One region of the Enterobacter hormaechei subsp. xiangfangensis genome, then DNA from elsewhere that is predicted to be linked to it. Evidence: predicted binding sites of a transcription regulator. Region 1 holds the regulator's gene; each other region holds the start of a gene.

Region 1 (2,204 bases):
CACCGCGTGGTTACAGGCGCTGACCTTCGGCTACAAGGTAGGTCAGGTTGATTTGCGTCTGGAGGGAACATGGGTCAAGGCAGAAGGGCAGCAGGGTTACTTCCTGCAACGTATGACGCCTACCTACGCCTCCTCTAACGGTCGTCTGGATATCTGGTGGGATAACCGCTCTGACTTTAACGCCGACGGCGAAAAGGCGGTCTTCTTCGGGGCAATGTATGACCTGAAAAACTGGAACCTGCCCGGCTGGGCAGTGGGAGCATCCTACGCGTACGCCTGGGATGCGAAGCCCGGGGATATGGCAACGCCAGACGCGTACTACGATCCGAACTACCGTCTGAAAGAGTCTTCATACAGTCTGGATGCGATTTATACCCTTCAGGAGGGCCGTGCGAAAGGCACGATGTTCAAACTGCACTTCACCCAGTATGACAACCACTCCGATATCCCGAGCTACGCGGGCGGCTACGGCAACATCTTCCAGGATGAACGTGACGTGAAATTCATGGTCATTGCGCCATTTACCATCTTCTGAGGAATGCTGCGGCGGGCGGTGTCCCGCCGTTATGGAGACTGAACATGATGAATAAAAGGGTAATCGTTGCGTTGCTGACCTTCGGGCTGGTGGCATGCGCGCAGGATCAGGTGCCGAAAGAGGACTCCCGTCTGAAAGAGGCCTACAGCGCGTGCATCAATACCGCACAGGGTTCACCTGAGAAGATTGAGGCCTGTCAAAGCGTGCTGAACGTGCTGAAAAAAGACAAAGCCCATGAGCAATTCGCCACGCAGGAAAACGTTCGCGTAATGGATTACCAGGCCTGTATTCAGGCGCGTAAAACCGGTAACGATCAGGAAGTGGCGAAGCGTTGCGATAAGATCTGGAACGAGATACGCAATAACAATAAATAAGTTGCTTTACGCCCGGTGGCGCAGCGTCACCGGGCTTTTTTCAGGCAAAAAAAAGCCAACCTCACGGCTGGCTCAGAGTATGAACACTCACTTATTTTGCGTCGTGCGCATGTTCATTTTCGCGGCAATCACCTTCAGCACAGTGACCGTACAGGTACAGGCTGTGGTTGGTCAGGCGGATGCCATGACGGGCGGCGATTTCACGCTGGCGCGATTCAATGGAATCATCGCTAAATTCAATGACCTTGCCACAGTCGAGGCAGATCAGGTGATCGTGGTGGTGCTGCTGAGTCAGCTCGAACACGGATTTACCGCCTTCGAAATTATGACGAGTAACAATGCCCGCGTCATCAAACTGGTTCAGCACACGATAGACGGTTGCCAGCCCAATCTCTTCACCCATATCGATAAGACGCTTATAAAGGTCTTCCGCACTGACATGGTGATTGTCTGGCCCCTGAAGCACTTCAAGGATTTTTAACCGAGGAAGCGTTACTTTCAGGCCAGCTTTCTTTAATGCGGTATTGTTGTCAGTCATGCGGAATCTGTCCTGTTGCTAAACGATTCACTTCAAAAGAAGAAGTGACAGAAAATGCACTTGGGATAATGCGTCTCATTATAGAACTGCCATGGCTAAATGAAAACTGCAAGTCTCAAGCAAAGTATGCTTATAAAAACGTGGTATCACCAACAAACTTGTTCGATGGCACCCACTTTTTACCAGGGGGATATTGTACAGGTCTGGGCGAAAAAGTTAAAAGTTTGTAGCAATTAATTTAATCGGTTTTACCTGGAAAACGGGCGCAACCGGAGTTGCGCCGCAGGGATATCAGGCGTTAAGGATATCGTCCAGGTTCAGCTCTTCACGAACCTGCTTAACCCATTTTTCTACACGCTCAGCGGTCAGCTCTGGCTGACGGTCTTCATCAATGGCCAGGCCAACGAAGTGATCGTCATCTGCCAGACCTTTGGAAGCTTCGAAATGGTAACCCGCCGTTGGCCAGTGACCGACGATCGCCGCACCGCGTGGCTCAATGATGTCGCGAATAGTGCCCAGCGCATCACAGAAATACTCAGCATAGTCTTCCTGATCGCCACAGCCAAACAGGGCAACCAGCTTGCCGTTGAAGTCTACTTCTTCCAGCGTCGGGAAGAAATCGTCCCAGTCACACTGTGCTTCACCGTAGTACCAGGTGGGGATGCCCAGCAGCAGGATGTCATAGCCCTCGAGATCTTCTTTGCTGCTCTTGGCGATGTCATGCACATCAGCAACGTCTTTACCGAGCTGTTTTTGA
Region 2 (2,204 bases), 1.8 Mb from region 1:
CTACTCTGGTTCAGATTGAACCCGCCGTCAATTACGACAAGCCCGCGCATTATACGTAAATCTGGGGAAGACGCAAGTGCCGTTTAGAAATTAAGCGCTAAAGACGTACTCTGCGTAAGGCCTCGCATTTTTTTATGCAAAGTATCCCTTCTCAACTCTTTGTCTGAAGCCGCTACGCAATTGCTGTTTTTGCACATTGCCGGACATGCAGATTATTACGAGTATGCGCTCAAACCGTTTTGAGGCTCTCGCTATGCTACTGTCCCTCCCCTTTCTGGTGATCTATTTTGCGTTATCGGCCTTGCTTGTTCGCACCGATATTCGCACGGGGCTTCTTCCCGACAAATTTCTTTGCCCGCTGCTATGGACCGGCCTGCTTTACCAGCTGTGCCTCCATCCTGATTTTTTGCCGAGCGCGGTGGTGGGTGCGCTGGCAGGATACGCCGGATTCGCCGTTATCTATTGGGGATATCGGCTCATCTGCCGACGTGAAGGTATGGGATATGGCGACATAAAATATCTGGCGGCGCTGGGGGCATGGCATGGCTGGTGTGTACTGCCAGTACTGGCACTCGTAGCCGCGTTAATGGCTCTGCTGTATCTGGTTGCTTTCTCGTTGTTTACTCCTGATAAGCAGGCATTAAAAAACCCACTGCCTTTTGGGCCATTTCTGGCGGCAGCGGGTTTATGCGTTGGCTGGGAAAGCCTGATTAACTTTCCACTTTGATCTGAGACTGAAGGTAGTTCTGTAGGCCAATTTTGCTAATGAGATCCAGTTCGGTCTCAAGCCAGTCGATGTGCCCTTCTTCATCGGCCAGGATCTGGATCATCATATCGCGGCTGACGTAGTCATGTACGCTGTCCGCATAGGCAATGGCTTCACGCAGGTCTTTTGCACCCTCCAGCTCCAGCCGGAGATCAGAACGCAGCATCTCTTCGACATCTTCTCCGATGCCCAGTTTTCCGAGATCCTGTAGGTTAGGAATGCCTTCGAGGAATAAAATACGCTCAATGTATTTATCGGCGTGTTTCATTTCATCAATGGACTCATGGTATTCAACATCGTTGAGGCGAGTCAGTCCCCAGTTTTTGAACATTCTTGCATGGAGAAAATACTGATTGATTGCGACAAGCTCATTTCCCAATAATTTATTGAGATAACTTATGATTTTAACATCACCTTTCATTATATAGTCCCTCCGCTTCCACTCATTGAAGCGTAGATCGGGCTACGGGGATGTCAAAAAAAAGATAGAGGCTTACGCGATCTCTTTGAATTCCGGGATCTGCATCAGTTCGTCCTGCATGATCTCACGCGCTGCGCGAACGCATTTACCGCATTGATTTCCCACCGGAACAAACTTGCGAAGCTGCTGGAAAGATTGTGGTTGAAACTGGCGAACGGCCTGACGAATTTTTTTGTCGCTTACACCATTACATAAACAAACGTACATAAAGACTCCCGTTCAAAATATGCGCAAAGTGTAAGTGAGAATGGTTATGATTACAATAGCACAGGCGCCGGAATACGTGGCGGGAGAAGACAAAAAATGCGAATTTTTATGACAGCGACTTTACGGTAGAAAACAAAAAAGGACGCCGAAGCGTCCTTTTTATTTCAGGGATAATTAATTAGCCCAGAACTTTAGCAACAACGCCCGCGCCAACGGTACGGCCGCCTTCACGGATTGCGAAACGCAGACCGTCGTCCATCGCGATTGGGTGGATCAGAGTCACAACCATCTTGATGTTGTCGCCTGGCATTACCATCTCTACGCCTTCTGGCAGTTCGATGGTACCGGTCACGTCAGTTGTACGGAAGTAGAACTGTGGACGGTAGCCTTTGAAGAACGGAGTATGACGGCCGCCTTCGTCTTTGGACAGAATGTACACTTCAGATTCGAACTTGGTGTGTGGCTTGATTGAGCCTGGCTTCGCCAGAACCTGACCACGTTCGATTTCTTCACGTTTGATACCACGCAGCAGAACACCAACGTTCTCACCAGCACGGCCTTCATCCAGCAGTTTGCGGAACATTTCAACGCCAGTACAGGTAGACTTCGCAGTCTCTTTGATACCAACGATTTCAACTTCTTCACCAACTTTGATGATACCGCGCTCTACACGACCGGTAACAACGGTACCACGACCGGAGATGGAGAATACGTCTTCGATTGGCAGCAGGAATGGCTTGTCAATCGCAC
Region 3 (2,204 bases), 1.7 Mb from region 1:
TAGCGCGCATCCGCAATATGCAGAGCGGGATCGTCCAGCTCGTCGCTCAGGCGAGCCTGCGCGACGCCCAGCTTATCAGCCGCATCGCCTGCGTAGGCGCGGCTGTAGATATCGCCTTCCAGCATTTGCAGGCCAAGCCACAGACGTTGTCTGGCGGGCATGCTGTTGTCCATCTCCTGCGCCAGTTGCCCGGCTTCGCGCAGCAGCGGCTGGGCGTAGTGGACCAGTTCGACGTCGGCATTGCCCGTGTGGCGGTCAATCGCCAGCTTCAGGGCGTCAATGCCGCGCGCGCGGGTAGAAACCAGCGGAACCACCGGGCAGCCCAGACGGGCGGAGAGGGCGTCGACGTCGATGCGCAGCTTTTGCTTCTCGGCGATGTCGAGCATGTTAAGCGCTACGATGCAGGGAATACCCAGCTCCAGCAGCTGTAGCGTGAGGTACAGATTTCGTTCGAGATTGGAGGCATCCACCACATTGATGAGCAGATCCGCGTCGCCGCTCAGAATATAGTGGCAGGCAATTTGCTCATCGAGTGAGGTCTGGGATGAAATCGTGGTGAGTGAATAGGTCCCCGGTAAATCAACCAGCGTGACCTGATTATCTGTTGTAGTGAACTGGCCCTCTTTGCGTTCCACCGTCACGCCTGCCCAATTTCCCACACGCTGGCGTGCGCCGGTTAACTGATTAAATAAGGTTGTCTTGCCGGAATTAGGATTGCCAATTAAGCCAATAGTTAATTTTTTCATTGTAATAGACTCACTGAAACCGCTGGCTTGTTAACGGGATAAAGATTCAACTTCAATTAATGCGAGGTCTTTTTTACGCAGAACCAGATTAACGCGTCGGGTTTCGATATGAACAGGATCGCCCAACGGCGCAACGCGCACCACCTGGAACGATGAGCCGGGTAGCATGCCCAGGGACAGCAGCTTCTGCCGATAGGCCGGGCTTATCTCACGGGTAAAACCGATAATTTTCCACGCACTGTCTGGAGTGAATTGCATAGCGCCTGATTCCACGAGAGGTTAAATAATCTACACTGCGATGATAATGAGAATAGTTTTTATCAGCAATAATAAAAATGTGACGGGATGTTGTTAATCGTATTAATTTGCGGTCTGCTTGACCTTGCTCAATATTTGCGAAATTGAGGTGAAAATAAAAAGAAGGCTATTTGTTAATGAGGTGATAATTCGTGGTTTAAATATGGATACAACTTATTTATTTTAATTCCCTGCGGCCTGCTTGCCGGGCGGCACTGCGTTTGCCCGGCCTACAAAACCGTAGGCCCGGTAAGCGTCGCGCCACCGGGCATTTACAGCATTAGCGTTTCTTACCCATCGCCGCTGCCAGCGCATCCATCATCGCGCTGTTGCCTGCTGGCTGTGCGTCACGTCCGCGTGGCTTCGCGGCTTTCGCTGCCGGACGCTGCTGTTCACGGCCACCGCCATTACCGCCACGGCGCGCGTTAGTGTCGCCCGGCTGCTCGTCCAGACGCATGGTCAGGGCAATACGCTTGCGCTGGAGATCCACTTCCAGCACTTTCACCTTCACGATGTCGCCCGCTTTGACCACGGTGTGCGGATCTTCAACGAACTTGTCGGCGAGGGAAGAGATATGCACCAGACCGTCCTGATGCACGCCGATATCCACAAACGCGCCAAAGTTGGTGACGTTGGTTACCGCCCCCTCCAGCACCATGCCCGGCAGCAGGTCGTTCATGGTTTCCACGCCGTCAGCAAAGGTCGCGGTTTTAAACTCAGGACGCGGATCGCGGCCCGGTTTTTCCAGCTCTTTGATGATGTCAGTGACCGTCGGCACACCGAACTGTTCGTCGGTGAAATCCACCGCTTTCAGGTTACGCAGCGCGCTGCTGTCGCCCATCAGGTCTTTAAGCGCCTGCTGAGTCGCGGCCAGGATGCGCTCAACAACAGGGTACGCTTCCGGGTGAACGGTAGAGGCATCCAGCGGGTTATCGCCGTGGTTGATGCGCAGGAAGCCCGCGCACTGCTCAAATGCTTTCGGCCCCAGACGGCTCACCTTCAGCAGCTGCTGGCGGTTCTGGAACTGACCGTTCTCATCACGCCAGGCGACGATATTCTGTGCCATCATACGGGTCAGGCCCGCCACGCGGGTCAGCAGGGGAACGGAAGCGGTGTTCAGGTCCACGCCGACGGCGTTAACACAGTCTTCCACTACCGCAT
Region 4 (2,204 bases), 1.5 Mb from region 1:
TTCCTCTACAACGCTTCCATACCGCGACTCATTCTGCGGCGCAGAGTAAGGGAAAAGCCCGGTCTCGTCAAATCACCGTTACATAGGGTGTAAAAATTAATTTACAAAAAGAAAAGGGTAACCTGAGCCAGCGCAAAGCGTGCCGTGGAGGGAGCGTTTAGTCTGCTTTTTTATTTACGAGAGGTAACCATGTCAATTCACGGACACGACGTGCTGAATATGATGATTGAGTCAGGTGAGCGGTATACTGAGGAGAGTCTGGTTGAGGCGATACATGCCCGCTTTGGCGAAGCGGCGCGTTTCCATACCTGTTCAGCTTCAGAGATGACGGCCGCGGAGCTGGTGGCGTTTCTGGCGGCGCGCGGAAAATTCATTCCGGCAGCAGACGGATTTTCCACTCACGAAAGTAAAATTTGCCGTCATTAAATAAAACGGTGCTGAAAACTCAGCACCGCTTTTCTGTTAATTCTGCGTGTCGAGCGTCGACAGCTCTTTATCAATGAAGTACAGACCTTCCCCGGATTTACCTGCCAGAGATAATTTATCCAGCACGGATTTAAACAGCTTCTCTTCTTCGTGCTGTTCAGCCACATACCACTGAAGAAAATTAAAGGTTGGATAATCCTGGCTGGTCATGGCGGCATGAGCCAGTTCATTAATTTTCTGGGTGATCAGCTGTTCGTGCTCATAGGTGGCGCGGAACAGTTCATCAAGAGAGCCGTATTCGGCAAAAGGGGATGCCACGTTATCAATACGCGGCAGGCTGCCGGTGTCCGTCAGGTAATCAAACAGACGCTGCATGTGCGTCATCTCTTCCTGGGCATGACGACGCAGGAAGGCGGCCGCTCCTTCAAAGCTGTGATAGCTGCACCAGGCGCTCATCTGCTGATAAAGCAGGGAAGAAAAAAGCTCAAGATTCATTTGCGCATTGAGCTTGTCGATCATTTCAGTTTTTAACATGGTGCAGCTCCGGTTTATTAATTCTGGTTCACGATGAGCGACACTATAATTTGTTATTTAATTATTTGCAAAAAGTAAAATAAATATTTCTTTATTAAAAATACGAATGGGAATAAAACGCATTGCCGCTATTTATATTTATTAATGAGAATTGTTTTAGTTCTTATTAAATAAACTGCCAGCGTGACTGGCAGTAGCGGTTAATACCACGGATTCTGGCTGGAAGAGGTAACAGCATATCCCTGACATTTATACTGAATGGTCACACTTTCGTTCAGACAGAGTGAACCGCTGATCAGGGTGCAGGTTTTAATTGGCTGCCCGTAGGCTGACGCGGTGGCGTAGCCCATATGTTGACAGGCTTTGGTTGCCGTACCGTTATTAACATACTCATCAGACCAGGCGTTTTGCAGCATGGCCTGGCCATAGTCGAGGCGCACAATTCCGTTTGGGGCATCCGTACTGCTGATTTCTGCCTGACGGTTGATACTGCACCCAGCGAGCAACAGGATCGTTCCGGCTATGATTATACGTTTCATGGTTCACTCTGCGTGACGGGAAATACGCCATTGTAACCAACGCGATGTGACGCAATGGCCGGAATAGCCGGAGGATCTGCCCTCTCACTGTGCAACGAGCCGGGCCACCGCGCGAAATTGTGAGCGCATCTTTGTTTTTTAAAACAAGTTTTCACTTAATTTGAAAGTGTGTTTGTTTGATAGTAAGGTTAAGTGGAAAAAGTATCCACAGCGGGATCGCCCGCCATGCATTCAGGAGAGACAAGATGAAAATTGCACTGATGATGGAAAACAGCCAGGCCGCTAAAAATCCCATCATCCTTAATGAGCTGAAAGCCGTTGCTGATGAGAAAGGTTTCCCGGTCTATAACGTCGGTATGAGTGATGAGAACGATCATCATCTCACCTATATTCACCTGGGCATCATGGCGAGCATTCTGCTTAACGCTAAAGCTGTCGATTTTGTTGTCACCGGCTGCGGTACCGGGCAGGGCGCGTTGATGTCCCTGAACATCCATCCGGGTGTGATTTGCGGTTACTGCATCGATCCTGCGGATGCCTTCCTGTTTGCGCAAATCAACAACGGTAACGCGCTTTCTCTGCCTTTTGCAAAGGGCTTCGGCTGGGGGGCAGAACTGAACGTACGCTTTATCTTTGAGAAAGCGTTTACCGGACGCAATGGCGAAGGTTATCCACCAGAGCGTAAAGAGCCGCAGGTGCGTAACG

Evidence for each region. The regulator Fur, encoded in region 1, represses iron uptake genes when iron is present. The targets are predictions, from matches to a motif close to ATAATAATGAGAACNACTATCAA.
Region 2: a site for Fur is predicted at 1,489-1,511, ahead of bfd (bacterioferritin-associated ferredoxin). Genes of this name have one in related genera too.
Region 3: a site for Fur is predicted at 1,045-1,067, ahead of feoA (ferrous iron transporter A). Genes of this name have one in related genera too.
Region 4: a site for Fur is predicted at 1,105-1,127, ahead of ftnA (non-heme ferritin). Genes of this name have one in related genera too.

Annotation. Positions count from the first base shown of each region.
Region 1 is NZ_CP017183.1:1,329,330-1,331,533, forward strand. It holds gene chiP (chitoporin ChiP) at 1-535, shown strand, start outside; gene chiQ (ChiQ/YbfN family lipoprotein) at 583-909, shown strand; gene fur (ferric iron uptake transcriptional regulator) at 1,001-1,447, opposite strand; gene fldA (flavodoxin FldA) at 1,739-2,204, opposite strand, start outside.
Region 2 is NZ_CP017183.1:4,206,204-4,208,407, forward strand. It holds gene BFV63_RS20155 (prepilin peptidase) at 254-727, shown strand; gene bfr (bacterioferritin) at 711-1,187, opposite strand; gene bfd (bacterioferritin-associated ferredoxin) at 1,260-1,454, opposite strand; gene tuf (elongation factor Tu) at 1,633-2,204, opposite strand, start outside.
Region 3 is NZ_CP017183.1:4,270,589-4,272,792, reverse strand. It holds gene feoB (Fe(2+) transporter permease subunit FeoB) at 1-746, opposite strand, end outside; gene feoA (ferrous iron transporter A) at 777-1,004, opposite strand; gene BFV63_RS20495 (Tex family protein) at 1,324-2,204, opposite strand, start outside.
Region 4 is NZ_CP017183.1:2,836,946-2,839,149, reverse strand. It holds gene BFV63_RS13650 (YecH family metal-binding protein) at 190-426, shown strand; gene ftnA (non-heme ferritin) at 463-960, opposite strand; gene yecR (YecR family lipoprotein) at 1,161-1,499, opposite strand; gene BFV63_RS13635 (RpiB/LacA/LacB family sugar-phosphate isomerase) at 1,745-2,204, shown strand, end outside.